3 regions of the Paenibacillus sp. FSL E2-0151 genome follow, and region 3 is predicted to be linked to each of the others. Evidence: riboswitches for the same ligand, from Rfam matches in the RefSeq annotation. Region 3 holds a riboswitch; each other region holds the start of a gene.

Region 1 (10,617 bases), 3.1 Mb from region 3:
GAATCAGAAGATACTGGGTGTCTCCAAAATCGCCACCAACATTACCAACCGTCAGAACAACATTTCTGTCGTAGTGAATGAGCTGAAAACGATGTCTCATGAACTGAATGGGCAGGCAGATGTAGGTATTGAACGCAGTCAGGAATTGATGTCCAGTATCTCCTATATCTCAGAGGTGTCAACTTCTAACCGTGCAACGCTGACTCATTTGCAGGAACAGGCCGGATCGATTCAGGGCGTGGTACGAACGATACGCGAGATTTCGTCTCAGACGCAACTGCTCGCGTTGAATGCTGCCATTGAGGCTGCACATGCAGGAGAATACGGACGAGGATTCGATATCGTGGCCAAGGAAGTTAAGAAACTATCCGCAATGGTGGAGAGTTCGATTAATGAGATTCGAGATAGCGTGACTGGAATAACCAAGGAAATTGGCAATATCACAGGTGGCACCAAAAAAGTAGAAGAATATGTGGAGCAGAGCCAGAAGCAGATTGAGATCGCATTGAATGATTTTACAGCAATTGCTGCTTCAGCTCACTTGTTGGATGCCAAAGCGGAGCATGTGACCAGAATCGTATAACAATATATAGTAATAGCGGTTCCTTTCACAGGAACCGTTTTTTTGTCGTTCAGTACTCAAAAAAACGGGAATTATTGTGATCAAACGGGGACACAATACTTGGGAATACCTGCAGCTATGTCATGCAGAGAAATGTTGGGGTGGGAACATGTGGTCAACAATTGTATCCTACGTGCCGGATTGGTCCATATGGATTCAGGCATTCTTGGTCTTCATCATTCCAATTGGTATTACATTGAGCATGCGCTGGATCAATGCTGCCATTAAGCGCGGAAGCTTCTCTCGTTCGAAGCCATCGTCCATATCCTCGAAGGATATCTCGCCAGCAGCCAAAGGGCAGGGTGAAGGGACCGAAACAGGCCACTATGCCAATATTAAATTAACCGAAAAGTACAGCATAAATCTGACGAGTGTGAAAGAAAGCTTTGGACTCAATGCAGACGTGCATATTCGGGAATTTATTATTAGGGGAACGAATACACGGGCTGCGGTCATTTATACCGAAGGCCTGGTAGATCAAGACTTAGTTGATGATCACTTGATTACACCGTTGATGTTCGAAGGTGTTCCTCTACTTAAGCAGGAGGGTTTCCTTCATCCAGACAACGCACACTTACTGTCGGCATATCTGCAAGATCAATTACTTCCTGTCAGTCTGGTTGAGGAGACGAAGTCCCTCCAAGAACTCGCAGTTGGTGTGTTGTTTGGGAAAAATGCACTGCTGGTTGATGGTTTGCCAGGTGCTTTATTAATTGGAGCTCATAAGATCAAAACAAGAGGTATGAATGAACCCTTGTCAGAGGGACTGCTTCGTGGGCCTCGTATTGGTTTTACAGAGCAATTAAGCGATAATACAGGCATTTTACGTCGTTATGGAAGTGATCAGAGCCTGTTTATTAAGAAGTATGAAGTGGGTTCACGGATCAAAAAAGATTTGGCGATAGCCTATATTCAGGATATTGCCGATCCAAATCTCGTTGCAGAAGTATGCAAGCGAATCGAAGAGATGGATATGGATTCAATGCTCGAATCAGGTTATGTGGAACAACTCATCGAAGATAATACGCTGAGTCCTTTTCAGCAGGTACTGAATACGGAAAGACCTGACCGAGTGATGGGTGCCCTTCTGGAAGGCCGAGTGGCAATTTTGTTGGATGGAACGCCATTTGTATTAATTGTACCGGTGACCTTTAGCATGTTGCTTCAGTCTCCAGAGGACTATTATGAACGCTGGATTCCTGGAACATTTTTGCGAGTGCTGCGTTTTATGGCCGCGATGCTGGCATTGCTTGCTCCTGCGCTCTATATCTCGTTTATCTCGTTCCATCCGGGTCTTATTCCAACCAAGCTGGTATTGACGATTATTGAAACGCGTACCGGAGTGCCATTCCCCTCAATTATTGAGGTACTCATCATGGAGCTTTCAATTGAAATCTTGAGGGAGGCCGGGATACGCTTGCCCAAACCGATTGCGCCAGCGATGGGTATCGTAGGAGGTCTGATTATTGGCCAAGCAGCCGTGCAAGCGGGAATAATAAGCCAATTTCTGGTCATTGTCGTTGCGGTAACAGCCATCTCTTCCTTTACGATTCCGGTCTATAGTGCGGGATTAACGCTAAGGATTCTACGATTTGCCGCTATGTTCAGCGCAGCCGTACTCGGATTGTTTGGCGTGGTTATGTTCTTTCTGCTTGTGTGTACACATCTGGCACGACTCTCAAGCTTTGGCGTACCTTATGTTGCACCAGCCGTTCCCTATCACATGAATGAATGGAAGGATTTTGTTATCCGTGCACCGCTAAATATGATGAGAATGCGTCCCAAAATGACTAATCCGATCGATGATGATCGGAAAAAATAAATGGAATTCCATCTACTGAAGGTCTGGAGGTGAACTAAGTGAATGGCTCCCAAGGAAAGCTAACCACGACACAGGCCGTTGTAATTATTGTCAATTACATGCTTGGTGCCGGGATATTGACACTACCTCGAACGACCAGCAAAGCTGTCGGAACACCGGATGTCTGGATTTCCATTATCCTATCTGGATTCATTATCATAGGTGTGGGAATAATTCTGGTTACCCTGTGTCGCAGATTTCCGGAGAAAACCGTCTTCCAGTTCACCCGTGAGATTACGGGCAGCTGGATTGCTTACATACTGGGATTGTCTATGATTATGTATTTCATAGTTATTGCCGCATTCGAAATCAGAGTTATGGCTGAAGTGACTGGGATGTATCTGCTCGAACGCACCCCCACCTGGGCGATTGTGATGGTCTTCATGTGGATCGGTGTATATATGATTTCAGGCGGGCTTGGCGTTATCGTACGTGTGTTTGAGATCATCCTTCCGATTACGATTATTATATTTGTGATTGAAATTTTGCTTAGTAATCAGCTATTCGAGATTGGCAATCTGAGACCCGTCCTCGGTGATGGGATTATGCCCGTTTTCCAAGGGTTGAAGCCTTCACTATTATCTTATACGGGCTATGAGGTGATGTTAATCATGACTGCCTATATGAAAAATCCGAAGAAGAGCAATAAAGCGATGACCTGGGGGATACTCATATCCACTATTATCTACTTGATCACGGTGGTGATGGTTATAGGCAGTTTATCGCTCGATGGCATCAAAACTCGAACCTGGCCAACGCTGGATTTGGTAAGAAGCTTCGAAATCCAGGGTCTGATATTCGAGCGTTTTGAATCCTTATTGCTGGTCATCTGGATTATGCAAATCTTTTCGACTACAGCAATTACACATTACTGCGCTTCGGTGGGTATTCGTGATTTGTTTCGTTCCAAAAAAATCAAAGGCATCATGTACGGCCTGCTGCCGTTCATTTATCTGACAGCAATGATACCCAAAACAGTGGATGATACCTTCGTACTAGGAGATATGCTAGGCAATGTGTCCGTATTTTTGTTTGGCATTTTACCTCTGGTACTACTGTTGTTAAGTCTGATTCGCAAAAAAGGAGGCAAGCATGCATGATTACATTCCGCATGTTGTTACGCTTAGCCACTGTATTATGCATTCTCTTAACGATATCCGGATGTTGGAGCAGTCGAGAGATAGAGGATCTAAGTGTCTACGTTGGTCTCGGGATCGATATCGGCAAAGAGACGGAATTTGAGGAGAACATCGCCAATCAGGGAGGAGGGTATTCCAAGCAGAACAATGTGACAGCCACGGTACAGATTGCTCCGGGTAATTCCAGCAGTCAGAAGAGCCAACAATCCGGTTCGCCTGCTTCTGGTAAAACGTCCTATTCCAATGAACAGCTTACCGGAGATTCCTTGCTGCAAATCTTTCGTCAGTTTGCACTGAGACGAGATCATCCGCTCATCGGACATCATCTGAAGGTTATCGTTGTGTCCAAGGATATCGCCAAAAAGTATGGTCTGGACCAGCTGCTGGATTTTGTACTTCGGGATAACGATATTCGTCCTAACTGTCTGGTGTTGATTAGCCATCATCGCGCTGTTGATGTACTGACTTCAGATGATCCTTCCCGGATTCCAGCATTTTATCTTACAGGTATTACCGGTAATTCATACTTGTCCAATAAAATCCTGGACCCCGTTCTACTCTCCAAATTAGATGCACAAATGCAATCCGGTTCCAGCTTTTTGCTCCAGAATGTACTGAACTTCAATGGAGAGGACAAGTTCTCCGGTGCCAGTATCTTTGATGGGAAAACAACAAAATTCATCGGGGAACTCAGCCAAACGGATCTAGAAGGGCTATCTTGGCTCAGACCTAAAGAAAAAGGAGGTATCTTGAAGACATACAATAAAGAGGGGTTCACTGTTGTATATGAAATGAAGAAGAAAAAAACAACAATAATTCCAAAAGTGGTTGGCGATGATATTTCATTCCATGTGAAAACTGAATCCGAAGGCTGGTTGATGGAGGATTGGCGTGCTCCCGAGGAAGAGGAAAAAGGTGCGTATCTCAGTGAATTGGAAAAAGAATTTGCTGAACTTGCCAAACAACAGATTCGACAGTTGTTATACAAACTGCAGCATACCTATAAAGTAGATGTTGCGGATTTTCGGGATAGCTTACGTATCAAAGAACCTAAAACATGGAAAAAAGTCAAAGACGATTGGGATAAAATTTTTAGCACCGTGCCGATCACGTATGAGGTAAAGACCACCATCACGAATCCGGGGTCTTCCACCGAATAACGAGGTGTGCCATATATTATTTAAATGTTGACACATTCATGATAGATCGCTATATTAGTAAAAAATCATTTTCTTATCCAGAGAGGTGGAGGGACTGGCCCTTAGAAACCTCAGCAACAGATCTGAAGGATACTGTGCTAATTCCAGCGGGTGAAAGCCTGATAGATAGGAGCGTTTGTTTTTATTTGTCAGTAACGGCGCACTCTTTAGGCAGAGTGGGTCTTTTTTGTTTTTTCTGGATGAAGAAGTAGGGGAGCAGCAGGTATGGAGAACAACAACGACAAAGGGCATTTTCAGCGGAAAATGCAGGCACGGCATGTGGTCATGCTCTCTCTCGGAGGAGTCATTGGAACGGGATTATTCCTCAGCTCAGGTTACACCATTCAGCAGGCGGGACCACTGGGAACCATTCTGTCCTATCTGATTGGAGCCATCGTTGTGTATCTGGTGATGCTCTGTCTTGGTGAACTGTCTGTTCATATGCCAGAGACGGGAGCATTTCATAGTTATGCAGCCAAATATATCGGACCGGCAACAGGTTACACGGTGGCTTGGTTATACTGGTTAACCTGGACTGTTGCGCTTGGCTCCGAATTCACAGCCGCCGGATTGCTTATGCAGCGCTGGTTCCCATCGGTAAACGTATGGATATGGAGCGCGGTTTTTGCACTGATGATCTTTCTGTTTAACGCTCTAACGGTGAAATTTTTTGCGGAATCCGAGTTCTGGTTCTCATCTGTAAAAGTAGTGACTATCGTAATCTTCATTATTATCGGTGGCGCAGCCATGTTTGGGTTCATTCCCATGGCGGATTCTGAACCGGCTCCATTTCTATCGAATATTACCGCATCCGGGTGGTTCCCTCATGGGGCTACAGCGATATTGATGACCATGCTTGCTGTAAACTTTGCCTTCTCAGGCACCGAGTTAATCGGCATTGCCGCCGGTGAGACGGAGAACCCGGAAAAGACGATACCAAAGGCTATTCATACAACGCTGTGGCGTTTGGTTATTTTCTTCATCGGAACGATTATTATCTTGTCGGCCTTGCTGCCCATGTCGGATGCCAGTGTACTGGAAAGTCCGTTTGTAGCGGTAATGGAGCGGGTGGGTGTACCCTATGCAGCAGACATTATGAACTTTGTTATTCTGACGGCGATTCTCTCTGCTGCCAATTCAGGCCTGTATGCATCTTCACGTATGCTCTGGTCTCTGGCTGACAAAAGAACGATCTCTCCGTGGTTTGCCAAATTGACCAAAAGCGGAGTACCGCTGAATGCACTTCTGATTAGTATGGTGGGTGGTGCGCTGGCCTTGCTGTCCAGCATCATTGCGCCAGGTACCGTGTATATTACACTGGTTTCCATTTCAGGTCTGGCTGTCGTTGCAGTATGGATGAGTATCAGTGCCTCCCAATACATGTTCCGCAGACAATATATCCGGGAAGGACATGCGGTCAAAGATCTGGTCTACCGCACACCACTGTATCCGGTGGTACCAATTGTTTCATTTATATTATGCCTGGCTTCATGCATAGGTATTGCCTTTGACCCGACACAGCGAATTGCGCTGTATTGTGGGGTTCCGTTTATCGCAGTATGTTACGCTGCTTATTATCTGACAGAACGTGTGAATAAGAAAAGAGGACAAGTACATGACGCAAGCACAACAGAATAACCCCATAGAACAGATCCTTCGTGAACATCCGGTCATGATTCTGGATGGAGCGTTGGCAACGGAACTCGAACAGCATGGATGTGATCTCGATGATCCACTATGGTCTGCTCGTGTGTTGCTTGAGAATCCGGATGTTATTGTTCAGGTCCATGCAGATTATTTTCGAGCAGGAGCCGACTGTGCGATTACATCCAGTTATCAGGCGACGGTGGATGGTTTCCGCAAGAGAGGGATCGATGAACAGTCAGCACTGGAGCTGATCCGCAAGACGGTGGAACTGGCTGTACAGGCGAGAGATGTCGTGTGGGCAGAAGTGCAGAGTAGTTTAGTAGGGAGAGAAAGCTCGACAGGTCAGCTTGTAGAAGCTCCTTCGGTACGTTCCGAGAACGTAGAGAATGAGGAGCATATAACAGATCGTACAGTAGATCGCGAAGGAGACAGTTTTCGTCCACGTCCAATTATTGCCGGGTCCGTTGGTCCGTACGGCGCCTATCTGGCGGATGGTTCAGAGTATGTGGGACATTACGGCGTGTCGGATGAGACGCTGGCCGCATTTCACCGTCCGCGTATGGCGGCGCTGATTGAAGCGGGTGCTGACATTTTGGCGTTTGAGACAATTCCTTCGTTGCAGGAAGCACAAGTGCTGGTTGATTTACTGAAGGAGTTTCCTCATGCGTATGCCTGGTTATCCTTTTCTTTAAAAGACGGGACAAGCATCAGCGAGGGCACACCGCTTGAGGTATGTGCACAGACGTTTGGCTCCGAGCCGCAGATTGCTGCAATTGGCCTGAACTGCGCTCCGATGGAAGTGGTGACGGAAGCAGTGGGTATTCTCAGCAGTGCCAGCGACAAACCTGTTATTGTGTATCCGAATTCGGGAGAAGTATATGATGCAGCAACGAAGACGTGGAGCGGACAGGGTACCTGTGGCAGTATGAGTGATGCTTCGGAGCAGTGGGTTGCTGCGGGCGCGCAAATTATTGGCGGCTGTTGCCGAACAACGCCACATCAGATTGGTGCACTTGCGAAGAAATGGCGGAATTAGTTCATATCATGATAACAAGCCCTTCCACATCCTATAGAGGTATGGAAGGGCTTGTTTTATTGTGTTAAGGCATTCTGATTACATTATTCGATAACCAGTATACGTGGCGATGCTTCCCGAATGATTCTCGAAGAGAACCACGAGCCAAGACTGGCTGCAATGATGCTTAGACAGGTGAACAGTACCATTCCACCCCAATGCAGGATCAGTGGAAGCTGTACGATACCATAACCGGAAAGGACCATTTCGAGTAGAAGAGGCAGCAGGTATACGCCGACGAAAATACCCAGTATGGCTCCCACGGAGGACAGTATGAACATTCCCATGGTGAGCGACAACCGGATTTGACGAGATGTCAATCCCAGCGATTTGTATATCCCGTACGTTCTGCTTTCTTTACGGATATTGATTCTACAGGTACTGAAAATAATGATGAACGTCACAATGATAAACAGCAATCCGATCAGGCTCATCGGATAGATCAGGATGTTAGCGGCTTCCGCGTAAACCGAATCAAGCAAAGTCTTCTGAGTGACTACCGAAGCAAAATCTTTAAATTGCTCATTTAATTCAGAGGCAACCTTACCCGCTTGTGCCATATCGTTCACATTGATGAAGATAACATCAAATTCACTATAATCCGGGTTCACACTTCTCATGGCATCAATGGTGATTCTGCCTGAAACAGACATGTTGGCGAACGCCTGATAGATGCCTGTGATGAGGAATGTACGCTTTTCTCCTTCAATAAAGATATCGATAAGATCACCGAGATCTTTATTTGATGTTTTGGCTACACTTACACCAATGGCAATTTCATTCGCATGTTGTGGGTTAACCCCTTTTAACGTTTCGAATCCAAGTTCCTGATAACTCCCGTCCAGTACACTCAAGTTGAGACTGATGGATTGGCCCTCTACTGCTGCCAAAGACTCCGGGCTAATTACACCCGTTGTGTTCCCTTGCCAGCCTACATTGCTGATCCTCGAATCCTGCGCTAACACGTGCTTTAGTTCAGCCTTGGGGAAGTTACTTTTGTTCACTACGACTGCTGCGATATTGGCATTGTCATACCCCCATTTAGCTGCGGTCTGTTCAATTCCGTTTATACTGGTCAGCAGAACATACCCCAAAACTAGTACGGAGGAAGCCATGGTAGTCAGCAGGATTGTTAGAACAGAGCTTTTGGTGTTTTTGAACACATGTCGGAATCCAAGCACGGCGGTCACAGGCAGTCGTGTGAACCCGATCCAGTGCGCCAATGGCGAATTCATTTTGCCAGCCATCCGGCTGTGATCTGTCTCCGACATACCATAACGAATAGCCTGCACGGGCTGTATGCTGCGTGCCTTTTTGGCATGTAACACAGTGAACAGAATCACTAGAGTAAATAGTAGTACGCCGGCCAGTATGGCCGCATCCAATCCTTGAACTGGAATGTTCTGATTCCCCACTCGAAGAGAGGATACAGAAATATTAATGATCCATTTGGATATCCATATACTGAGTGCAAGTCCAGGGATAATGGCTACGATGGATATCAATGCATATTGAATAACATAGGTGCCTATCGTTTTTCGGGAAGTCAGACCTAGTGATTTGAGGATTCCTATCGTTCTGTAATTGGCCAGGATGGCATCCGCAATCGTAAATCCGATGGTCATCAGGGCGATAGAGAGCATGACAACACCCATGAATATCATGATGAATCCAATAACCTGATTGATGATCAGATAAAAAGAGGCAATGGCCTCGAACTCCATTTTGGATTCCAGAAACGGAATACCTGTCTCACGATTGTACCGTTCCCAATACACCGAATTCATGCTGTAATCGTTAAAATGGATGCCCATCATACGATTCTCGTTGCCAGCAAGTGTAGCGAGATCATGTTGATAATCGGCAGGATTCATCCAGACCCGTGCTGTATTGGAGAAGGGTGCCCCGTATGGTACATCGATGACAATGCCCGATACATTCAATTCAAGTGTGCTTGAGCCGGTTTTGAAGCCAATGGTATCACCTACCGAGATATGATAAGCATTCGCCATGGACGTTGGAATCCAGACGGAGCCTTGTTCGGGAACTGTGTCGGGCGTCCCGCTTGAGAAAATTAGTTCATCCACACCCCAAGGCGGCGGAGGCGTATTAAACATGTACAGGTAGATGTTAGGGATGTGAGTTTCATTCAAAATGATGCCTGAAAATGTACGATACGTTAGCAAAGGGGACACCTGAACTCCATCCTGAGAAGCCCACCAGTTGTGCACAGCGTCAGGGTCATTCATTCCTTTTTCAAACGTCAGGATCTGATGAGATCCATGGGTTCGGGTATGCATTTCATAAAACTGATTGCCGGTGTTCGCCAGAATGACAGTAGCTGTAGATACAAGAAGTGTCGAGAGAAGCAGGAGCAGCGCAATCAACGCATTTTGTATTTTGTTCCTACTCAGATACGACAAGCTAAGTTTAAATATGACTGCCATCGTTATTCCTTCCCCGTAACCAAAGCGAAGATAATCGCTTCACGATCCTGAATTTGATGTTCGTCATAGGTGTCAAACTCAAGGATTCCGCCAATCTTGCCGTCTTGAATATAGATCAGGCGATCTGCCCGACAGGCGGCCTTGATATCATGCGTCACCATAACAACAGACTGTCCTTTTCGATGAATATCTGTAAGGATATCGAGAACGGCTGTGCCATGTTCCATATTTAAGCTTCCGGTCGGTTCATCCGCAAAAATGATATCCGGCGAATTGATCAAAGCCCGTGCAATCGCAGCTCGTTGCTGCTGTCCTCCGGAAGTTTGGGATGGGAGGCGGTTACGCTGTCCATCAATATCCATGGCATTCATCAGCTCAGCAGCGCGGGATAGGATGTCCTTCTTTTTGTTTCCTGCAATATATCCCGGTAAAGCAATGTTCTCTTTGATGGAAAGGTCTGGGACCAGATTGATACTTTGATAGATATAACCGATCCGGCGGGTGCGGAAATCGGACATTTGACGTTCACTGTAAGCGTCAATCCGCTGGTCGCGAAAATAGACCTCACCTGCTGTAATCTGATCCAGTCCGCTTAGCAGATATAAGAGGGTTGATTTGCCAGAGCCA
Region 2 (10,617 bases), 3.4 Mb from region 3:
AATCGGGAAACCGCTGTACAACTCAGTTTCTTAACAATCCTTATCAGGCACACCCGCGTCTTCCTTCGTACGGAAAGAAGATCCACAGCCACAAGTGGCTACCGCGTTCGGATTATGGATGGTGAACCCACCCGTCATACCGGACTCTTCAAAATCAATTTCGAGACCATCCAGATACTTCAGGTTTTCCTTCTCGACTACAACCTTCATGCTCTGAATATCCATATACAGGTCCTCATCGGACTCTTTATCGTCAAAGCCCATGGCGTACGAAAATCCGGTGCAACCGCCCGGTGCTACGCCAAGACGCAGGAACATACCAGGTGTCTCTTGCTGTGCAAGCATCTCTTTCAATCTGTCAGCAGCCGTTTCGCTGATGTTAATCATGCCAGGTCACTCTCCTTTTTCATATAAAATCATGTTCAAAAAGGCGCTTTTCAGTACCAAGAAGATGGGATGAAGATAGAAATGGAGTAGCGGAGCGTAGGCAAAACTACGTGAGCAACGGACATTTCGGCTGAATCCCATATTCGACGCTGAGATGCCGCTAGGCATCCTTCGTAATCAAAAGCGGACTTTTTGAACTACCTTTCATTAACTCTTCTTTAAATTATACTCCACCCCGTCAAGGGTCTCAAGTCATGTTTGCCTCTTTCCGCGTTCCCCCTGAACTCCTTTTTCTTCCCAGTGTATTGAACCCCCGCGACACGAGGTTTATAATGAATAGGTGGTCGCACTGAAATGTCGATATTTTGCCATGACTTATTCAGGTGACGATCATATATAGAGTTGTAATTTTTTTCACATTTCGAGACTGTCCGCAGTCCCCAATGCATATAGAGTCACAAGACTCACTTTAATGAAAAAATTAGCTTTACGTACGCAGCACACGCTGCACCGGGTAAATAAGAGTTAGTCCATATAAGAAGGCGGCAGTTGACCGCATCTTTGCTATGTAGTTCTGTATGCAGATCCTACACACAAACTCAAATCCGGTTAAGAACAGGAGGAAACAGTATGTCTACATTGGTAACACCGTTCACAGACAAAAGAATGGCTGAAATCGTTGAGAAAGTGCAGAACGGCGTAAGGCTGAACGTAGAAGACGGCGTATATCTGTATGAAACAGATGATCTGCTAACTTTGGGCCAGCTGGCCAATGAGGCCAACTTGCGGAAAAATGGCAAGAAAGTATATTTCATCGAAAACATGAGTCTTTATTTTACAAACGTATGTGAAGCTCACTGCGCTTTTTGTAATTTCCGTAAAGACCAGGGTGAAGAAGGCTCCTATACATTATCCGGTCAGGAAATGATCGATTATGTGGAACAGCATATTCATCCAGGCGTACGTGAGTTCCATATCGTAGGCGGACATAACAACCATGTTCCTTTTCAGTATTATGTCGATTCCCTGCGTGCTTTAAACGAGAAATATCCGGATGTTACGCTGAAAGCCTACACGGCAGCCGAGATTGATTTCTTCACCCGGATTAGCGGACTCAGTATCAAGGAAGTCCTGCAAGAGCTGCAAAAAGCAGGTTTGAAAACATTGACTGGTGGCGGCGCTGAGATTCTGTCGGATGAATATCGCAAAAAAATGCGTGTAGACAAAGCGAACGTGGATCGTTATCTTGAGGTGCACCGTACTGCTCATAACCTGGGCATGCGTACCCATACAACGATGCTGTATGGATCAATTGAATCCTATGAGGACCGCGTCAACCATATGGTGCAGATCCGTGAATTGCAAGACGAGACCAACGGATTCATGGTCTTTATCCCGCTTTCCATGCAGCCAAAAAGTAAAAACGCGAGCATTATGCGTCGTAACTCGGCTTATGAGGATCTCAAAACAATTGCGATCAGCCGTCTGATGCTGGATAACATCGATCATATCAAAGCATACTTCATTAACATCGGTCCACAGCTAGCTCAAGTTGCCCTTGGATTCGGTGCTTCGGATGCACACGGTACGATCGTTCGCGAACGGATTAGTCATGCGGCAGGTGCACTCACACCTGAAGGCCTTACACGTAAAGAGCTCATATGGCTCATTAAAGGTGCAGGACGTATTCCAGTAGAACGTGATACGTTCTACAATGAAATTCAAGTGTACGAATAGGATATAACTCCATTCACAACCAATATTGCACCAGCACCACTCCAGAACGCAGCTTTCATTAATAGGGAGACGTTTGAATTCGAGTGGTGCAAAACTGCTGAATAATATCTTCAATTTTCAATATCTACTTTTCAATTATTCAAATCATAACAAAAGGAGCAGCTATGTTATTGCATAGCTGCTCCACAGTTTACAGCCCCATTTCAGTGGGACTGATGCAGAAAGGAAGCCGAGTCATGAAAAATTTCGTCATTCTTGGAGGCGGCTATGGCGGCCTCACCATCATCAAGGAACTTCTGGAGGGTAAAATTCCATCCGATACACAAATTATTTTGGTGGACCGCAGCCCCTTTCAGGGATTAAAGACAGAATATTACGCACTCGCAGCAGGAACCGTATCTGATTATGACCTGCGTATCCAATTTCCAGTGAGCGATAAAGTCACTTACCGTTATGGAGAAGTTACTTCGATTGACCTGGAACAGCGTCAGATTGAATTTGAAGGCCAAGACCCGCTCGTGTACGACAAACTTGTCATTGGACTTGGTTGTACAGACCGTTTCCACAACACACCAGGCGCCGAAGACTACAGCTGTACCATTCAGAGCTTTAGCAAAACACGCGAGACCTACCTGCGCCTTAATGAAGTCAAAGCCTATGGCAATGTGCATATCGTAGGTGGCGGATTAAGTGGTGTCGAGATAGCAGCCGAACTTCGTGAGAGCAGACCGGATCTGAACATCAGCATTTTGGATCGTGGTGAACGTGTATTATCCGCTTTCCCGCAACGTCTATCCGTGTATGTGCATGAATGGTTCAACGAACATCAGGTAGAGACACGCGGGCATATCGCCATTTCACGTGTTGAACCTAACGCCATCTATAACCGGGATGAACAGATTCTAACGGATGCTGTCGTGTGGACTGCAGGCATTCAGCCCGTAAAAGTGGTACAGGATCTGGACGTAACCAAAGACCCTCAAGGACGTGTCGTCCTGAATGAATACTACCAAATCCCGGAATATACCGATGTGTATGTCGTTGGTGACTGTGCCAGTGTACCTTATGCACCTAGTGGTCAAGCTGCGGAAGTACAGGGTGAGCAGATCGCCCATATTCAGCATGCCCTCTGGAAAGGCGAAAAGCCCAATCCACATCCACTCAAGCTTCGTGGCACACTGGGTGCACTCGGCAAGAAGTCTGGGTTTGGGCTGATGGGCAAAACGTCCATGATGGGACGTGTACCTCGTATTTTGAAAAGTGGTGTGCTCTGGATGTCCAAGCGCCATCTCGGTTAGTCGAGATCGAGCTCGTCCCAGACATCGGCTTCGGCAATTTTGGCCAGAATGGCGTTATATAGATCTTCCACTTTGTCCGTGATGACAACTTCACCATTCACCAGTGCAAAAGGAGTCATAGAACATTGGCCGCAGTTGGTGAGGCAGCCGTATTCAATCACGTCATAGTCTGGATTTTCTTCCAGTTGATCCATGACTTCATCTGTGCCAAAATGCATATTATTGGCACAAAATTCAATAATCGGTCTCATATAGGTTCACCTGCTTTGTTTGACCATTTTAATTTGTGGCCATTTGTAATATAATATAGGGGAAAGGAGTTGAAAAAAATGAGCGAAAACGCACAAAGCACCATGTATGATGAAGTAATTGATGTGCTTGACAAACTTCGTCCGTTTCTGCAACGCGATGGCGGTGACGTGGAACTGGTCGACGTGGAAGACGGCATTATTAAGCTGAAACTGGTCGGTGCCTGCGGCAGTTGCCCAAGCTCCACCATTACCTTAAAAGCCGGGATTGAACGTGCCCTTCTCGAAGAAGTTGAGGGTGTACAAGAAGTCGTACAAGTATTCTAATCAATCCTTCACGAAATAAACCTCAAGAGCCTTTCGCTTCGCATGAAGCGGAGGGCTCTTTTTTTGTGTGCATATGCAGAGAGTCCATGTTCACAGTCACCTTGACCCGTTTCCACGTACAATCCTTCAATTCACCTTTTAAGTATCCTCACGCTGTATGGTCGGACGAATCGGATCAAGTCCTCCAGATACATCCATAATGTTGCCTGTTATAAAATCGGAATGATCAAGGCACAGATACGTAATCACTCGTGCAATATCTTCACCGCTGCCTGGACGCCCTCTTGGCGTTTCCTCGTCGATGATGCCTGCCATTTCATCAATCGTTTTCTCTTTGTTCGCACCACGAATGTCACCTGGACATACCATGTTAACCGTAATTCCATACGGGGCTTCTTCAACCGCGAGTGTCTTTGTGAACGAAACCAGACCCACCTTGGCAGCCGCATATACGGCGCGATGAGGCCAAGATCTCGCTTCTCCAGCATGACTGAAGCCAAAATGGATAATGCGTCCCCATTGCTTGCGTCTCATCTCTGGCAATACACGCTGATCCAGTAACATCGGTCCCAACAAATTTCCCTGCACAAGCATCTGGACCTCAGCTTCAGAATAATCCGCAAATAATCGGCGTTCACGGACAAATGGACCTGCGTTATTCACCAAAATATCAATGTTGCCCAGCTTACCTTCCACCTGCTCAACCAATGAAGAGATATCTTCCACCTTGGATATATCAGCCTGGATGGCAATGCACCGCACACCCTTGGCTATAATCTGAGCCTTTAAAGCCTCAGCTTCTGTTCTGCTGTGTACATAGTTGAGGGCAATATGACACCCTTGATCTGCCAGACTGAGGGCCGTCATTTTACCAAGACCTTTGGCACTTCCCGTTATGAGGGCAATCTTTCCCTTCACGTTCATCCCCCTCTTCAAAGAGCAGTCACTATCCAGTATAAAAGATTTATCGTCCTCCTACAACTCGCTTATCCACAAGGGATTATTCACCTTTAATTCCAAATATATCTTGATTGAAAACAAACACCTATGGTACTGTCGATGATATAACCCGAAAGGACCTCTACATGAATATGAAGAACAAAAGATGGATAGCATTTCTTACACTTTTAATGTTGAGTTTATTCACAGTCTTTAGTGCCTTACAGGTATCAGCGGCGGCAAGTGAGAATGAGCAAGCACCTGATGAGTACGATTGGATTATTGGACCAGCATCTGTCTCTCTGGATGGTAAGGCCACGCTGGAAGTCCCTGAAAGCCATTCCTATCTGGATAAGCCCAATACCCAACGCTCGATACTTAACAGTGATGGAAAGCCTAACGGGAATGAAATCGGAAGCCTAACCAGCAATAGCGAATTCGGCTCGTGGTATGTAGTGTTCGAGTACGTGAAGACAGGTCACATCCACGATGACGATCAAAATTTGAATGCCGAAGAACTGTTAAGCAGTTATATCCGAGGCACAGAAGAAGATAACAGAGAACTTGATCCTGAATATAGAACGTACATAACGGGGTGGGAAATCGAACCGGCATATGACAGTACCAAACACCAGTTGGTTTACTCCCTTGGTTTCAAGAATGCTGATCAGCAAGCCATGGTCAATTACAATGTAAAACTCCTGACACGCGAAGGATACATCACAGCCATTCTGGTTACAGATACGGCCAACTTTCAACAGAGCCGTCAGGCATTCGAGGAAACCGTACTTCATAAGCTTAGCATCAATGCAGGATACACCTATGAGGAGTACAATGCTTCGACTGACAAAACATCCACTATAGGGCTCAACAGTCTTCTGATGGGCGGGATCGGGTACACAGCTTCCCAGAAATTCAGTGCTCTTCTTTTGCTCAAAAAAGGATGGGCTTTGATCCTCGTTGTCGTCCTTGGGTTAATTGGTTGGATCAGATACAAGATCAAAAGCTCACACGGAGAAGAAGAAACACTCTCTCCCTCCGAGAGAACGTACCTGCAAGAAGCAGATGAGCAGCAGTATGCTGATCAGAATGAATTATCCTACTACCGCCAATCTGGGCATCCATCCAACGCGGAGAAACCGGAAAAACTCTGACTTGTGTTGATCCCCACGTCAGCACAGATTAGGAAACATAAAATAAGCCGTATATCTCTTCAGAAGAGATATACGGCTTATTCTTAATAGCTTCACATCATATCATACATATCGTGAATTATTCAGTTGCAGGTTCAACTGCACCTTTATAACGTTCTTTGATGAATGTTTTCACTTCTTCGGAGTGCAAAGCAGCAGCCAGTTTTTGGATTGCATCTGCATCCTTGTTGTCCTCACGGGAAACGAGGATGTTTGCGTATGGGTTACCTTGCAGATCTTCGATCAGCAAAGCATCATTCGCCGGATTCAGGTTCGCTTCGAGCGCATAGTTAGCGTTGATGAATACCAGATCCGCTTCATCCAATTGACGAGGCATCATGGCTGCATCCAGCTCAATGATATCCAGGTTCTTCGGATTGGCTGTGATGTCTTGAATCGTAGATGAGATATTTGTGTTGTCTTTCAGCGTAATAATACCTTCCTTCGCGAGCAACAACAGTGCACGTCCACCATTGGATGGGTCATTTGGAATTGCTACTTTTGCGCCGTCTGCCAATTCATCCAAAGACTTAATCTTTTTGGAGTATCCACCAAAAGGTTCAACATGAACAGGTGTTACAGAAACGAGGTTGAATCCACGTTCTTTATTCTCTGTGTCCAGATAAGGCTGGTGCTGGAAAAAGTTCGCATCCAATTTTTTATCAGCAAGCTGCTGATTGGGTTGTACATAGTCGTTGAATGTAACGACTTGCAGACGGATACCTTGTGCTTCCAGTTCAGGCTTGATGCTTTCCAGAATCTCTGCATGTGGTGTAGGTGAAGCTCCAACTTTCAATTCAACTGTACGAGGTGCACCTGCTGAATTGTCTGCGCCGCTATCGGCGTCCTTGTTGTTTCCGCAAGCTGCGAGAACCGCAATCAACATAAGACTAAGTAGAGCAAAAGACCATTTTTTCATGTGTAAAACCCCTTCTCTAATCATTTTTGTCATGTGGCATCTGCATTATTGCATAACCATCATGTTATCTATGTGTTATTTCCTGGTGAAAAATGTAACCAAGCGATCTCCAGCCATCTGGAGAATTTGCACAAGAATGATCATCGATACTACGGATATAATCATGATTTCATTTTGATAACGATAATACCCATAGTTGATTGCCAGCGTTCCTAGACCTCCACCACCAACCATGCCCGCCATCGCCGTGTAAGAGACAAGCGTAACGATGGTAATGGTAATACCAGCAACCAAACCAGGTAACGCTTCAGGCAGTAATACCCGTCTTACAATTTGTCCGGTCGATGCACCCATTGACTGTGCCGCTTCAATGACACCCCGATCAACTTCTCGCAACGTCGTCTCCACCAATCGAGCAAAGTAAGGAGCTGCTGAAATAACTAAAGGTGGTATAACACCTAACACACCTGTAGCAGTACCGACGAGTGAACGAGTGAACGGTATAAGAGCAACAATCAATATGATAAATGGGACTGAGCGCAAAATATTCACAATCAAGGACAATATAATGTACACCGTCCGTGACTTGATCGAAGCAGATCGGGCTGTCATGAACAGCAGCACTCCGAGCGGTAAACCAAAAATTACGGTGAACAAGCCTGATACACCCAAAATTTGCAGTGTCTCAATGGAGGCTTTACCAACCTCTTCCCAGCGAACTGTTGAAAAATCCATCTAACGAAGCACCTCCACATCAAGTCCCTCTGCGGTCAATTCTGATATCGTCCGATCAATCGCATTTGAATCACCCTCGAACCGAACGGTCAGCTGCCCATAAGGAACTTGTTTGATCGTAGAGATTGTACCTTGCAGGATGGCAAAATCCACTCCTGTCTTACGTACCGTTCTAGACAAAATCGCTTCATACGTTTTGTTACCCAGAAAGGATATCTTCACAAGTTTGGAAGCAGCACCTGCCTGCAATTCAACGCCTGCATTTGCCAGAGCGGTCTCTTCCAGAGCAAGTCCAGCTTCATGGTCACGCATCATGAAGTCCCGCGTAATCGCATGCTGCGGCTTCAGGAACACGTCTGTTACAGGTCCTTGTTCCACAATGCCGCCCTGATGAATGACAGCCACCTTGTCACAGATGTTCTGAATGACATGCATCTCATGTGTGATCAGCACAATCGTAAGGTTGTACTTTTCATTAATGTCGAGCAATAACTTCAGGATTGAATTTGTCGTCTGCGGATCAAGTGCCGAAGTAGCCTCATCACAGAGAAGAACATTTGGGTCACTTGCAAGTGCTCTCGCAATCCCTACACGTTGTTTCTGGCCACCCGATAATTGAGCCGGATATTTGCTGCTGTGGTGCTCCAGACCAACCAGTGCAAGCATTTCCTTCACTTTGCGATCAATGGCTTCCTTGGGTGTATTCACAAGCTTTAGTGGAAAAGCTACATTGTCATATACCGTTGCCGAAGATAACAGATTAAAGTGTTGAAAAATCATCCCGATCTTGCGTCTCTGTTGCTGCAATTCAGTTTTGCTTAGTTCAGTAAGGTTGATTCCGTCGACCCATACCTCACCCTCCGTAGGCCGTTCCAGCAAATTAATGCAGCGAATCAATGTGCTTTTTCCAGCTCCGGAATGGCCAATCACACCGTAGATTTCACCCTTTTGGATGCTCAAATTCAGCTCGGATAACGCTGTTGTAGATTTTGCCCCTTTGCCGTACGTTTTCGTTAAACCTTTTAATTCAATCAATCGCACTTGCCCCTTTCCAACCACCTACATGTATCTTTACCCGATCTAAAGGAAAACTCCCCTTAAAGTACAAAAAAAGAGCCCTTTGCAGATACAAAGAGGGCTCTTCACGTGAAAGAATATACCTTCTCATCTGCCAAAATCGTGTCTTGCACCATTTTGTAGGAATTAGCACCTAACATCTATAACGAATGATACATGTATCATGTCATTACAAATCGGTTGCCGGGCTTCATCGGGCCTGTCCCTCCGCCGCTCTCGATAAGAAATATGTTGTTGTAGGATTTTATAAGTTCATGTAGTTTATGCTTTATAATGTGAACGTAACTTTTGAAATATCAATTATATCCGTGTAACATTCGATTGAAACTCAGTATATTCCAAGTATTCCGATTTGTCAAAGGGAATTATTCCTTTTCCATATTTTATTGATATAACTATAAGAGGCTGTTAACGTTTCACAGACCATATCGACGCCCTGACGCATTTCCTGCACATGCTGATTCAGATCCTCCAATTTCACTTTACCTTGCAAGGTCTGGTGTAACTGCCACAGGTCATCGTGCATTTCTGAGTTCATGTAGTGAATTTCCATATTACGTCGCTTGCGCAGCTTGCTCATCGGCTCACGATAAGAGTCCTTGATCTGTATTAATTGCAACGCAAGATCATGATGTTCCCTCGCATAGTCGAACTGCCTTAACACAGTAAAATAAGAAAAATGCGCTTTGGTATTGGAAGTATTCAGCTGGAATATTTCATTTAATACTGTGCCGACTTTATCCAGAATGGCAAAGCAGCGGATAAAGCCATCTTTGTAGAAATACACATAACGTGCATACTCGGCTTTTTCAGTCGCCGTCATATCATCCGTTGAGCCTGCAACGACCTTTCTGCGAAAATGAGCAGCAGCGAAACAACTTTGCTCCAGTTCATCCAGTGAGGAGATGAGTCCCTGAGTCCACACATACAGTTTCCGATAGTCATGCGTGGGATCATGGTCCACATGCATTTGTCGTTGAAATAGCTCAAGCGTATGCGCCATTGCGTCCATCGCTGCCTTCAATTTACCTTCGTTTATACGTGGCTTTTCCCCCAACAACGTTCGCAGCATATCTAACCTCCTCTTTTCCAAATCAACAAGAATTCATCACCGTAAACGTAACATCATTCATTCCGTGTAATTGCTGCTTGCCATAGGTTGCCCTGATCCCTCTGACATCAAACAAAGTCCACCTGTCCAATGATGTACATCACTGGATGGTGGACTTTCATATTTAAAAACGATTAGCCGGGCGATGCAGCTTGTACACCAGGAAACTCATATACGTTAAGACTCCGAACAATATGGCGATATCCAGCATATGAGCAAGAGCTACGAACATGTATACTTCCGGACGGTTCATTGTCACCATCATGAAAATACCAATGACTACTTGCATCAGAATAAGAACAACGGATACCACACCCAGAGTACGCATTTCCTTGTTGTCCGGATGATTACGGTAAGCGAAGTGACCCAGGATTGCGATAACAATCACGAGCGACGCAGCTGCTGCACGGTGAGCAAAAGCAACCGCTACCCCACCCGAAAGCTCAGGAATAATCTGACCGTTACAAAGCGGAAATCCAGAACATCCGCCGGCAGAATCCGTGTGACTCACAAATGCACCTGTGTATACCACGAGATATGTGTAAATGGTGGAGAACCAGACCAGATTTCTGAATTTTTTACTAACCCGAGGGTATTTATTCAGGCGCTCTAATCCGCCATCTTTGGCCTCCTGCCTTATGCCCAG
Region 3 (10,617 bases):
CGAATATCGGATTAACCATTGTGTCACGGGGTGAGTTTTCCATCATCTTGGCCAACATGGGTAAAGCCGGGGGACTGTTGCCAATGATTCAACCGTTTGCCGCGCTGTATGTCCTAATTCTGGCCATTCTGGGTCCTTTATTAACCAAAGAGTCCAAACATGTATTCCGTTTATTGGATAAAATATTCAAGTTCAAAGATCCTCGGAAAAAGAAAGAAGAACCAAAGGTTCTGCAGAAAGAAGGATAATCCCTATGTCTGTACAGAACAGACATACTAACGTACTTCGCGGCTCTTACGCCGATCTTTCTGTGACTAACCCAGGGAGAATGGCTCGAAAGCCGCACTAAGGAGGATGACCTATGAAAGCACCTCTGATATCGGCTAATCCGGTGCCAAACACCGCCAAGACCAGGATATCGTCTACCCGCCGCTGGTTAAACCTGTTTCTCGTTATTGCGGGCGGAATTCTGGCCTCCGTGGGACTTGAATTGTTCTTACACCCCAATAAAATTATTATTGGAGGCATTACAGGCATTTCCTCACTCTTCGCCCACTGGACCGAAATGAGGATTGGTTTGTTCCTATTTTTATTCAATGTGCCGTTTATATTTCTGTCTTACAAGATTGTGCAGAAGAAATTTGTACTGGTTACTGTTCTAGGTCTGGTTGTCTTTTCGATCGGTGCCATTGTGCTTCATCCCATGCCGCCACTTGTAGAGCATCCGCTGGCTGCTGCCATGTTTGGCGGATTATGCCTCGGACTCGGAATTGGACTCGTCGTGCGGTATGGCGGGACACTGGATACGCTGGAAATCGGTGATCCGTCTTCCCGCCCACCTGAACGTGTGTTTAGCGGAAAACGGATGCTTATCGAAAAAATAATCATGCTGCTTAACTTGTTGATACTGACAGCCGCTGGTGTTGTCTTTGGCTGGGACCAAGCGATGTATTCTGTAATCGCCTATCTTATTGCTTATGAAATGGTGTACATTGCGTTCAGGGGCTTCTCTTCCAAACGCAAAGTATGCATATTGACCACACAAAGCTCTCAAGTTGAAAAAGCTGTACGCAAACGGCTACGCCGTGAACCTGGAATTCTGGAAGCCACTTCTGACTCAACACAACTCGCGATGGCGGAAGGATGGATCAGGCAAATCCCGGGTGCACTTTATTATGAGGTACATGTGCTGGAGATGATCTGGTTGAAGTCCATTGTGCGTCACATTGATCCACATGCGGGCATTGTAACGAATCCGGAAAAATAAAAAAACGCTCTCTTCCCCTATGGATGGACAGTATTGTCCACCAAGGTCAGAGAGCGTTTTTTTCTGTTATTATAATTAATTGTTATTATAGTTCAACGATGGCTTTGACTACATGTGAATCTGGCAATAACCATTGATCTATTGCAGTAGGTAACTCATCAAATTCCACACGGTGTGTGATATACCCATCCATACTTAATTTCTTTTGACGCAAGGTGGACAGAACCTGATCAAAATCTTCACGGGTTGCGTTTCGACTGCCCAGGATACTCATCTCCCGCTTGTGAAATTCGGGGTCATGAAAGGTAATATCCGCTTTCACCAGTCCAACAAAAATGAGTTGACCACTATGCGCCACATATTGAATGGCCTCATTCATGGAATTCACGTTACCTGTTGCATCGAAGACAGCTGTAGCATAGTCGCCTCCCGTAATTTCAGCCACTTGTTGTACAGTATGTTCATTGGCCTGTACTAGGTCATCCGCTCCAGCCCAAGTCCGGCTAAGCTCCAGCCTGTCCAGATTACGATCAACGGCAATAACACGCGCTCCAGCCTGTTTGGCAAATGCCATCACACCCAATCCAATGGGGCCAGCTCCAATCACAACCACATGCTCACCAGGTTTAATTCCTGCTCTTCTGACAGCATGGGCTCCAATGCTTAATGGCTCTACCATTGCCGTCTCATCCAGCGTCAAACCTTCTGCTGAGAGCAGATGTGAGACAGGCACGTTAATTTTTTCTCTCATGCCTCCGTCTACGTGCACACCCATGACTTGCATGGACGCACAACAATTGGTTTTTCCACTGCGACATGCAATACAGTGACCGCAGTGCAGATACGGAATAATACTTACTTGATCCCCAGGCTGTAACCCAGCCTCGTTCGGACCGATTTCTTCAATAACAGCCGCCAGTTCATGACCCAGAACACGAGGATAGGTAAAGAATGGCTGATTGCCTTTGTACGCATGCAGATCCGTTCCACAGATCCCAATCCGCCGAATGGCAACCAACGCCTCTCCTTCTGCTCGTTCCGGTTGAGGCAGGTCCTGGAGCTTCAATTGATCTATTTCTTCACATACAATGGCTCTCATCGTTGTTCCCCCTTGGATGCTTCTGCTGACGTGTTGCTTGGCTTCGTATTATATTCAGGTCGTCCGCTTGACCACGTCTCGTTATGCAATGGAGCCAGAATGCGCAGCACTTCATCCAGCAGGCTCTGATCCAACGGTTCCTCTATCCAGGCTGCATTATTGAGGATATTGCGCTGGCTGGCACTGCTCACCAGTGTTGTCGGAATTCGTTCATTCGATGTGGAGAATTGCACGGCCAGCTTGGCAATGTCACTACCTTGTTCTGCACAGAAGCGGGCAGCCTTCAGGCAGAGCTCTTTCACCCGATCATCTGCCGGATGCCAGGCAGGAGCCCCTCGGGTACTCAACAAGCCCATAGAAAGAGGCGAAGCATTGACAAGGCCAATTTCTTTTTTTTCCAACAAGGGCAATAACGATAATAACGAGGTATCATTCAATGAATAATGACAATACGAGATGATCGCATCCGCATCGATCTGTGGCAGAACCTTCTCAAACAATGGTAAGGGCAATCCACAAATGCCCGCATGTCGTATAACTCCCTGCTCTTTCAGACGCAGCAACGTTGGAAAGGCTTCTTCTACGATGATCTCTGCTGGCACAAATTCAATATCATGTAGGAACAGAATGTCGATATAGTCTGTATGCAGTCGATCCAGGCTCTCTTGCACGCTATCCAGAATCCGCTGACGTGAAAAATCAAACTCATTTTCCCCATACCGTCCGGCTTTGGTTGATAACATATATGAATTTCGCGGCAAGCTAACGATGGCTTCACCCAACACTGTCTCCGCTTTTGTCAGCCCGTAGTAAGGCGAAACGTCTATGTAATTCATCCCCGCATCTACGGCTGCATGTACAGTGCGAATCCCTTCGTCCCGGTCAATGTCACGAAATACAGAACCGAGTGAGGATGCTCCAAAACTCAATACAGGTACGTCCAGTTTCGTCTTGCCAAGTATTCTTCTCTTCATCGGTTTAACCCCTTCCAGCGTGTCTGTCTACACAAGTTCCCCTTCATTGTAACAGTTCAATTTCAATATAAAATATCGCCAATTGCGTAACATGTACTGTTTGATGACCTCGAACCGCAGAAAGAAATCAAAAAGCCCGCCGTCTCTCCAAACGGAGTAGTCAGCGGGATTGGCTTCATAAATACTTATCTAACGATCAAAGTTTATAAAGAGTAGTATTGAATTAATTAGAATTAGTTCTGCATTACGAAATCTTCATGCACGGCATTCTCTTCGTCAAACATACGCACGATGTCATATCGGGTGTTACGTTGTGCCGGGATATAACCGGACTCCCGAATCAAACGGAGAATGGATTCAATGTTAACTTTGTAAGTTGCACCAGCAGCAGATACAACGTTCTCTTCGATCATCGTGCTACCGAAGTCATTACAACCAAATTCAAGCGACTTCTTACCGATCTCAGGACCCATCGTTACCCAAGAGGATTGAATGTTCTTGATATTATCCAGCACCAGTCGGCTGATGGCTACAGTCTTCAAGTACTCTTCCGGAGTCTGACGCTCCAGCTTAAGGTTGGTATTGTCTGGCTGGAAGGTCCAAGGAATGAATGCCAGGAAACCTTCGGAGTCATACTTGTTCGCAATACATTCGTCCTGAGCTTCACGTACACGGAGCAAGTGTAATGCACGCTCTTCCATCGATTCACCAAGTCCGATAACCATCGTTGCCGTGGTGTTCATACCGATGCGGTGTGCAGTTTGCATAACGTCCATCCAATCACGCCATGAACCTTTCAAGCGACTGATCTTCCGACGTGTGCGGTCATCCAGAATTTCAGCACCGCCGCCAGGCAAGGAATCCAGTCCAGCTTCGTGAATGGCACGAACAACTTCTTCCAATGTAAGGCCATCGGATACTTCAACCATTTTCATAATCTCCGCTGGGGAGAAAGAGTGCATCGTGATGTTTGGGAAACGCTCTTTGATGGCTTTCAACAGGTCTGTATAATAGCTGAAAGGCAAGTTTGGATTCGTTCCACCTTGCATCAAAATCTCGGTACCATTCACATCTTCCGTTTCCTGAATCTTCTGGAAAATCACTTCGTCCGGAAGCACATAACCTTCATCCGAACCAGGTCTGCGGTAGAAAGCACAAAAACGGCAGTACACATCACACACGTTTGTGTAGTTGACGTTACGCCCAATTACAAATGTTCTGTATGGTTCAGGGTGCATGCGTTTCATAATGACATTAGCAGCTGCCCCGATTTTGTCCACTTCATTGGATTCAAATAACTGAATCGTGTCTTCCAAGTCCAAACGTTCGCCCCGAAGGGCTTTATCTAAGATACGGTCTACCGTACTCATCGTAAAAAAGCCTCCCTCATGAAGAGAAATTATATAACGATCCGTCCCAACTTGCTCAAGAGAAGCAAGTTCTGGTGGCAACATCGTATTTCTGTACTCCACATATCGTAACACAGGTTACATGTGAAAAAAAGCACCTTATGTACAGGTGCTTTAAAAATAAGTAAAAATTTTTACATATGGAAAAGAATTAGTTCGAGATTAAGTGATACGCATCGGCGTATTCGGGCATCCACTTTTGTTAGGATTCCTGAAGTGCTTGTTCCAAATCTACAATGAGATCTTCGATATCTTCCAGACCTACAGAGAAGCGCAGCAACCCATCTGTAATGCCACGGTCACGGCGAACCTCAGCCGGCATTGCCGCATGAGACATCATCGCTGGGTAGGACAGAATACTCTCCACAGCTCCCAAGCTTACAGCAACAATGGGGAGCTTCACCCGGTTAAGAACTGCTTTTGCACGATCACCTGAACCGACGTCAAAAGAAACGACAGCTCCATATCCTGTGGACTGGCGCTCATGTGCCTCACGGCCCGGATGATCCTCAAGTCCAGGATAAAACACAGCGGTAATATCACTGCGCTCATTAAGCCATGCCGCCAGTTTGGCTGTGCTCCGTTCACTATGAGCCATGCGAGCCCCCAAGGTTTTCATCCCGCGCATCAGAAGCCAGGATTCTTGTGCCCCGAGTACAGTTCCAAGTCCATTTTGCAACTGTTTCAGTTGTACGCCAAGTGATTCCGTGCGAGCAACCGCTAACCCTGCCAGTACATCACTGTGACCTCCGAGAAACTTCGTAGCACTATGTACGACGATGTCCACACCAAGCTCAATTGGACGCTGATAGTACGGTGTCATAAAGGTGTTATCCAGAATCGTGATGAGGTCATGTTCCTTCGACCAGTCAGTTACGGCAGCGATATCCGTAATTCGCAGTGTAGGGTTGGACGGTGTTTCCATATAAACTGCCTTGGTGTTTGGCTTGAGTGCCGCTTTTACTTCATCTATATTGGTCATGTCTACAAAGGTTGTCTCGATCTGCATACGGCTTAATATGGAAGTAAGCAAACGATACGTACCTCCATATACGTCTTCCGTTACAATCATGTGATCCCCTGCAGAGAACATCATGAACACGCTTGAGATCGCAGCCATCCCCGAAGAATAGGCAAAGCCTCGTGCGCCGCCCTCCAGCAATGTGATGTAATCTTCCAGAGCCTGACGTGTCGGATTACCCGAACGACTGTAATCATGTTGAGGCGGATTGAAGATATCAAAATGATGGAATGTTGATGCTTGGTAGATCGGTACACTGGAGGCTCCAGTCGTTTTGTCAATCTCATCGCCAAAATGGAGCAATTTGGTATCAAATTTCAACTCGGAATTGGGCTTGTTGTTGGACTCACTCATGAGTGCACGCCTCCTTCCACTTCCTGTTGTGCAGCTGTCAGAGCATTGCCGAGATCTGCAATCAGATCATCTGCATGTTCAATGCCTACGGAGAACCGGAGCAGACGGTCATCCACACCTACGGCTTCACGAATTTCAAGAGGTATATCCGCATGAGTTTGTACCGCCGGATAAGTCATGAGAGATTCCACTCCACCGAGACTTTCGGCAAAAGCAATGAGTTTGATATGACGAAGTAATGGTTCAACATAACGTGCATCCTTCACTTTGAAAGAGAAGATACCGGTGTTACCCGTGGATTGTTTATTCTGTACCTCATACCCCGGATGATCGGATAGGCCTGGATGATACACTTCAACCACCGCTGGGTGCTCAAGCAAGTATTTGGCAATGGTAAGTGCATTGTACTCATGACGCTCCATGCGAAGAGCCAAGGTTTTCATACCTTTCATCAACTGGTAGGAGTCACTTGGAGATAATACCGCTCCAATGGAATTATGCAGGAACGCCATCTCTGCAGATAATGCCTCACCCTTGGTTATAATTAATCCGGCCAACACATCATTGTGTCCGCCCAGATATTTGGTAGCGCTATGAATGATGATATCGGCACCCAGTTCAATCGGACGTTGGAAAAATGGAGTCAGCAACGTGTTGTCAACAATGGTCAACAGGTTGTAACTTTTCGCCCAGGAAGCGACAGCTTCCACATCGGTGATCATCATCAACGGATTGGTTGGTGTCTCAATAAATACAGCTTTGGTATTCGGCTGACGAACATTTTCCAGTGCTGCAATGTCATTTGTATCCACATAACTTGCGGTTACACCGAAACGGGACAAGATGCGTTCAAGCAGACGATAGGTTCCGCCGTATAGATCCAGCGATACAATCAGATGATCCCCTTGACCGAACATGGCAAAGATGGTTTGTAGCGCGGCCATACCTGAACTACAGGCAAATCCTGCATCACCGGACTCCAGCGCTGCGGCCGCCTCTTCCAACACTTTGCGAGTTGGGTTGGTCGTACGAATATAATCAAACCCCGTGCTTTGTCCAAGCTTCGGGTGGCGAAACGCAGTGGATTGATAGATCGGAAAGTTAATGGCGCCTGTAACCGGTTCATTGATGGACCCAATTTGTGCTAAGCGGCTTTCGATTTTCAACTTGTTGTTGTCTTCCATTGCTGCATCCTCCTGTAATCTCGATTAGATTTGCGGGCCAATATCGTAAGGTGTTTCTTGATACACATAGTAATTGAGCCAGTTAGAGAATAATAAGTTGGCATGAGCGCGCCAAGTAGCTGGTGGCACACGGGAAGGATCGTCATTCGGATAATAATGTCTAGGCAATGCGATATCCAACCCTTTAGCTGTATCCCGGTCATACTCCCACTTTAATGAGAACGGGTCATACTCGGCATGTCCTGTGGCAAAAATCTGTTTGCCGTCTCTGGTAGCAACCAGGAAGATCCCCGCTTCCTCGGATTCAGCCAAAATCTCTAAATTCTCATTCTTTTCAATATCTTCGCGTCTCACTTCCGTATGACGGGAATGTGGAACGTTGAATACTTCATCGAATCCACGCAACAACGGAACATGTGGTTTGTTGATGGTATGTGGGAAAACGCCAAAACACTTTTCATCAAGTGCAACCTTGGGTACGTCAAAATGATGGTATAAACCTGCCTGGGAAGCCCAACATATGTGGAGGGTTGAAGTCACATTGGTTTTAGTCCATTCGAAGATCTCCTGGATTTCATTCCAATAGTTCACGTCTTCGAAATCCATCTGTTCCACAGGGGCGCCCGTAATAATCATTCCATCGAAACGACGGTGCTCAATCTCATCAAAGGTTTTATAGAACAGATCCAAATACTCCTGAGACGTATTCTTCGACGTATGGGATTTGGGATGTACGAGAACGACATCCACCTGAATAGGTGTGTTTCCCACCAGACGAAGCAATTGTGTTTCGGTCGTTTCCTTTGTGGGCATCAGGTTTAATATAGCGATACGGAGTGGACGAATATCCTGCTGATATGCAGAAGTTTCATCCATGACGAAGATATTCTCTCCTTCAAGTACTTCTTTTGCTGGTAGCGTATCGGGTATTTTGATTGGCATAGTAAGTCTAACTCCTCCTTGTGCATAGATAGATGCAGCCACCCCTGGCTTGATGTCTTCACATCAATACAGTTATAGACTGCCTTGAGCTTGTAAAAACATTGAATTGCTCTTTCATCCAACATTACAAACAACCTCAAGTTCCTTAGCGAAAATCACTGCTGAGAAGTCGGGGCATATGACAAAGACCTTACTCGGATTTCGAGAAAGGTCATATGTAAAATAGATATGCGCCTCTCTCATCTCTCAGTTACAACAGTGCCACTTGACACTTAGTCGCTGCAAGAATTAGCACCGTGCGGTATACCGCCGGTTGCCGGGTTTCATCGGGCCAGTCCCTCCACCTACTCTTGATAAGATTTCGCTGTATTAGATTGTAATTGAATATGGTTCACCGTCTACTTTATTACATTAATGCCCTCACGTCAAGTTGCAGTTCGATGTCTGCTTCCCAGATCGGAACCGTTCATCATCCATTGTCATACACTGCCTCAGGGCGCGAAATAGACACATTTTTGCGCTTGAAAGCACCTTGTACCAGCGGTATACTAAACAAGGTGTTATAAACCCTTATGTGAGAGGTGACATATTAAATGGATGGCGACCCGAGGCCTGACTGGCAGCCGAATTCCGACAAACTGCATAGAGAACTGACATCAGCATGCCGGCAGCGGGACGTGACTTCCGTTTGATTATATAGTGAACGCAGCCCTGATCTCCAGGCTCCGCTGCCGACCGGCTGATTTGTTCTTTTTGCGCCCATAATGATAATATCCGCCAAGTTGGCGGGTGCAGAAGGAGTAGATTAACGATGAAAATCCGGTTGGTAAACAACGGTGTATTTATTCCGGTGGACGACATTCAGCAGGCGCTGACTCCACCAGCGGAAGGATTTTACTGGATTGATGCAGACGTAGACGATTTGGCGGTACTTCAGCCGCTGTTCTTGATGCATGATCTGGCTGTAGAAGACTGTCTTAGTGACGAAGAACAACGTCCGAAGATTGAAATTTATGAGAACCATTATTTTATTGTGATTAATAGCATCCGTTTCGATGATGAAGAGATATTTCTACGTGCGGTCAACTTATTCCTTGGCAGACATTTCATTATTAGTGTTACCAAGCACAAGATCAGCGAATTGCGCACACTGAAACCGATCCTGTGGGAACAGGAAATCAGTACACCGGATCGTCTGCTGTATTTACTGGTTGACTTGATTGTTGATAATTATTTCACCGTAGGTGACCGAATTGAAGCACGAATCGAGAAGCTTGAGGAAGACATTCTGATGCATACCAAAAAGTCACATTTGAGTGAAATTATCGGGCTGCGCAGTGAGATTTTGTGGCTGAAAAAAGTGCTCGGACCTCAGAAAGAGGTCATTAACACCTTGAATAAAAAAGATCTGCGTCTCATCGATGATCAACTGCAAAAGTATTTCAGTGACATCTATGAGAATGCTGTAAAAATATCTGAAACCTTTGAGACTTATCGCGACCTGATGGGCAACTTGCGAGAAGCCTACCAATCCAGTATTGCGAACCGGGCGAATGAGATCATGCGTGTATTTACCGCCATTACCACGGTCTTCATGCCGCTGACGGTCATTACCGGTATATACGGCATGAACTTTACGAACATGCCAGAGCTTAACTGGAAATACAGCTATTTTGTTGTGATTGGCCTAATGGTTACCCTGGGCCTGAGCATGTTCTTCATTTTCCGCAAGAAAGACTGGGTATGAACTCGTATGAAATAACAAAGACGAAGCGCTCCTCCGGGAGAAACGCCTCGTCTTTTTTCATTTCTGATTATTAACCAACATTCTTCTCTGTCTCTGCGTGCCGACGGAAGCGGATTCGAATCATGCGCAGTCTTTCATAGACCTGCTCCAGACTTCCTCCATCGGGTTTCTCTCCTCCATACACCTTATGTAATACTGGCTTCAGGAACGTATCTCCCAGCTCCTCATACGCACTCCATACGGCCTCTTGTTCGTTCTCTGGCATCACTGCCAGCTCCACATCAAGAAGACAATCGGTGTCATAACCTTCGTGATCCAGTGCCTCTAACAGCTCAACCAACTCGCGTCGGGATAATCCAGATCGATTAACAATCTCCTCTAACGTATGCCCTTCCTTCATGCCTTCAAGCACCTGCTTACGCGTGGTGAACTTATCAAGTTCCTGCTTGTACTTCTGCTCTCTCTGCTTGTATAACCAACTCTCATACTCTTCTTCCTTCAGCGCCGTGTATACCCAGTCCAGCGGGAATGTCGTTGAACGCTCCAGTCCGGTTGTAATCTCCATCCATTCCGCACCATACTCAGTTGCTTTGCTCTCTCCTACGCCCGGAAGTTGCATC

Evidence for each region. Region 3 has a riboswitch for S-adenosylmethionine ahead of metA (homoserine O-succinyltransferase). Riboswitches for the same ligand answer to the same signal wherever they lie in the genome.
Region 1: linked by a shared signal. The riboswitch ahead of mmuP (S-methylmethionine permease) and the one ahead of metA (homoserine O-succinyltransferase) in region 3 are both predicted to bind S-adenosylmethionine.
Region 2: linked by a shared signal. The riboswitch ahead of MHI55_RS25835 (methionine ABC transporter ATP-binding protein) and the one ahead of metA (homoserine O-succinyltransferase) in region 3 are both predicted to bind S-adenosylmethionine.

Annotation. Positions count from the first base shown of each region.
Region 1 covers NZ_CP150308.1:6,087,186-6,097,802, reverse strand. Annotated here, with positions in the region: gene MHI55_RS27220 (PAS domain-containing methyl-accepting chemotaxis protein) at 1-583, shown strand, start outside; gene MHI55_RS27215 (spore germination protein) at 732-2,444, shown strand; gene MHI55_RS27210 (spore germination protein) at 2,483-3,583, shown strand; gene MHI55_RS27205 (Ger(x)C family spore germination protein) at 3,580-4,782, shown strand; SAM riboswitch class I at 4,853-4,954, shown strand; gene mmuP (S-methylmethionine permease) at 5,047-6,459, shown strand; gene mmuM (homocysteine S-methyltransferase) at 6,437-7,504, shown strand; gene MHI55_RS27190 (FtsX-like permease family protein) at 7,588-9,990, opposite strand; gene MHI55_RS27185 (ABC transporter ATP-binding protein) at 9,993-10,617, opposite strand, start outside.
Region 2 covers NZ_CP150308.1:5,800,941-5,811,557, forward strand. Annotated here, with positions in the region: gene MHI55_RS25790 (iron-sulfur cluster assembly accessory protein) at 31-387, opposite strand; gene mqnE (aminofutalosine synthase MqnE) at 1,018-2,124, shown strand; gene MHI55_RS25800 (NAD(P)/FAD-dependent oxidoreductase) at 2,361-3,422, shown strand; gene MHI55_RS25805 (YuzB family protein) at 3,419-3,673, opposite strand; gene MHI55_RS25810 (NifU family protein) at 3,752-3,997, shown strand; gene MHI55_RS25815 (SDR family oxidoreductase) at 4,136-4,915, opposite strand; gene MHI55_RS25820 (DUF2167 domain-containing protein) at 5,128-6,090, shown strand; gene MHI55_RS25825 (MetQ/NlpA family ABC transporter substrate-binding protein) at 6,209-7,048, opposite strand; gene MHI55_RS25830 (methionine ABC transporter permease) at 7,124-7,783, opposite strand; gene MHI55_RS25835 (methionine ABC transporter ATP-binding protein) at 7,784-8,818, opposite strand; SAM riboswitch class I at 8,945-9,086, opposite strand; gene MHI55_RS25840 (Cthe_2314 family HEPN domain-containing protein) at 9,216-9,932, opposite strand; gene MHI55_RS25845 (heme A synthase) at 10,096-10,617, opposite strand, start outside.
Region 3 covers NZ_CP150308.1:2,076,704-2,087,320, reverse strand. Annotated here, with positions in the region: gene MHI55_RS09760 (cation:proton antiporter) at 1-248, shown strand, start outside; gene MHI55_RS09755 (YitT family protein) at 362-1,267, shown strand; gene MHI55_RS09750 (zinc-binding alcohol dehydrogenase family protein) at 1,353-2,366, opposite strand; gene MHI55_RS09745 (aldo/keto reductase) at 2,363-3,340, opposite strand; gene mqnC (cyclic dehypoxanthinyl futalosine synthase) at 3,574-4,710, opposite strand; gene MHI55_RS09735 (aminotransferase class I/II-fold pyridoxal phosphate-dependent enzyme) at 4,952-6,124, opposite strand; gene MHI55_RS09730 (PLP-dependent transferase) at 6,121-7,308, opposite strand; gene metA (homoserine O-succinyltransferase) at 7,333-8,250, opposite strand; SAM riboswitch class I at 8,487-8,610, opposite strand; gene corA (magnesium/cobalt transporter CorA) at 9,062-9,997, shown strand; gene MHI55_RS09715 (HRDC domain-containing protein) at 10,068-10,617, opposite strand, start outside.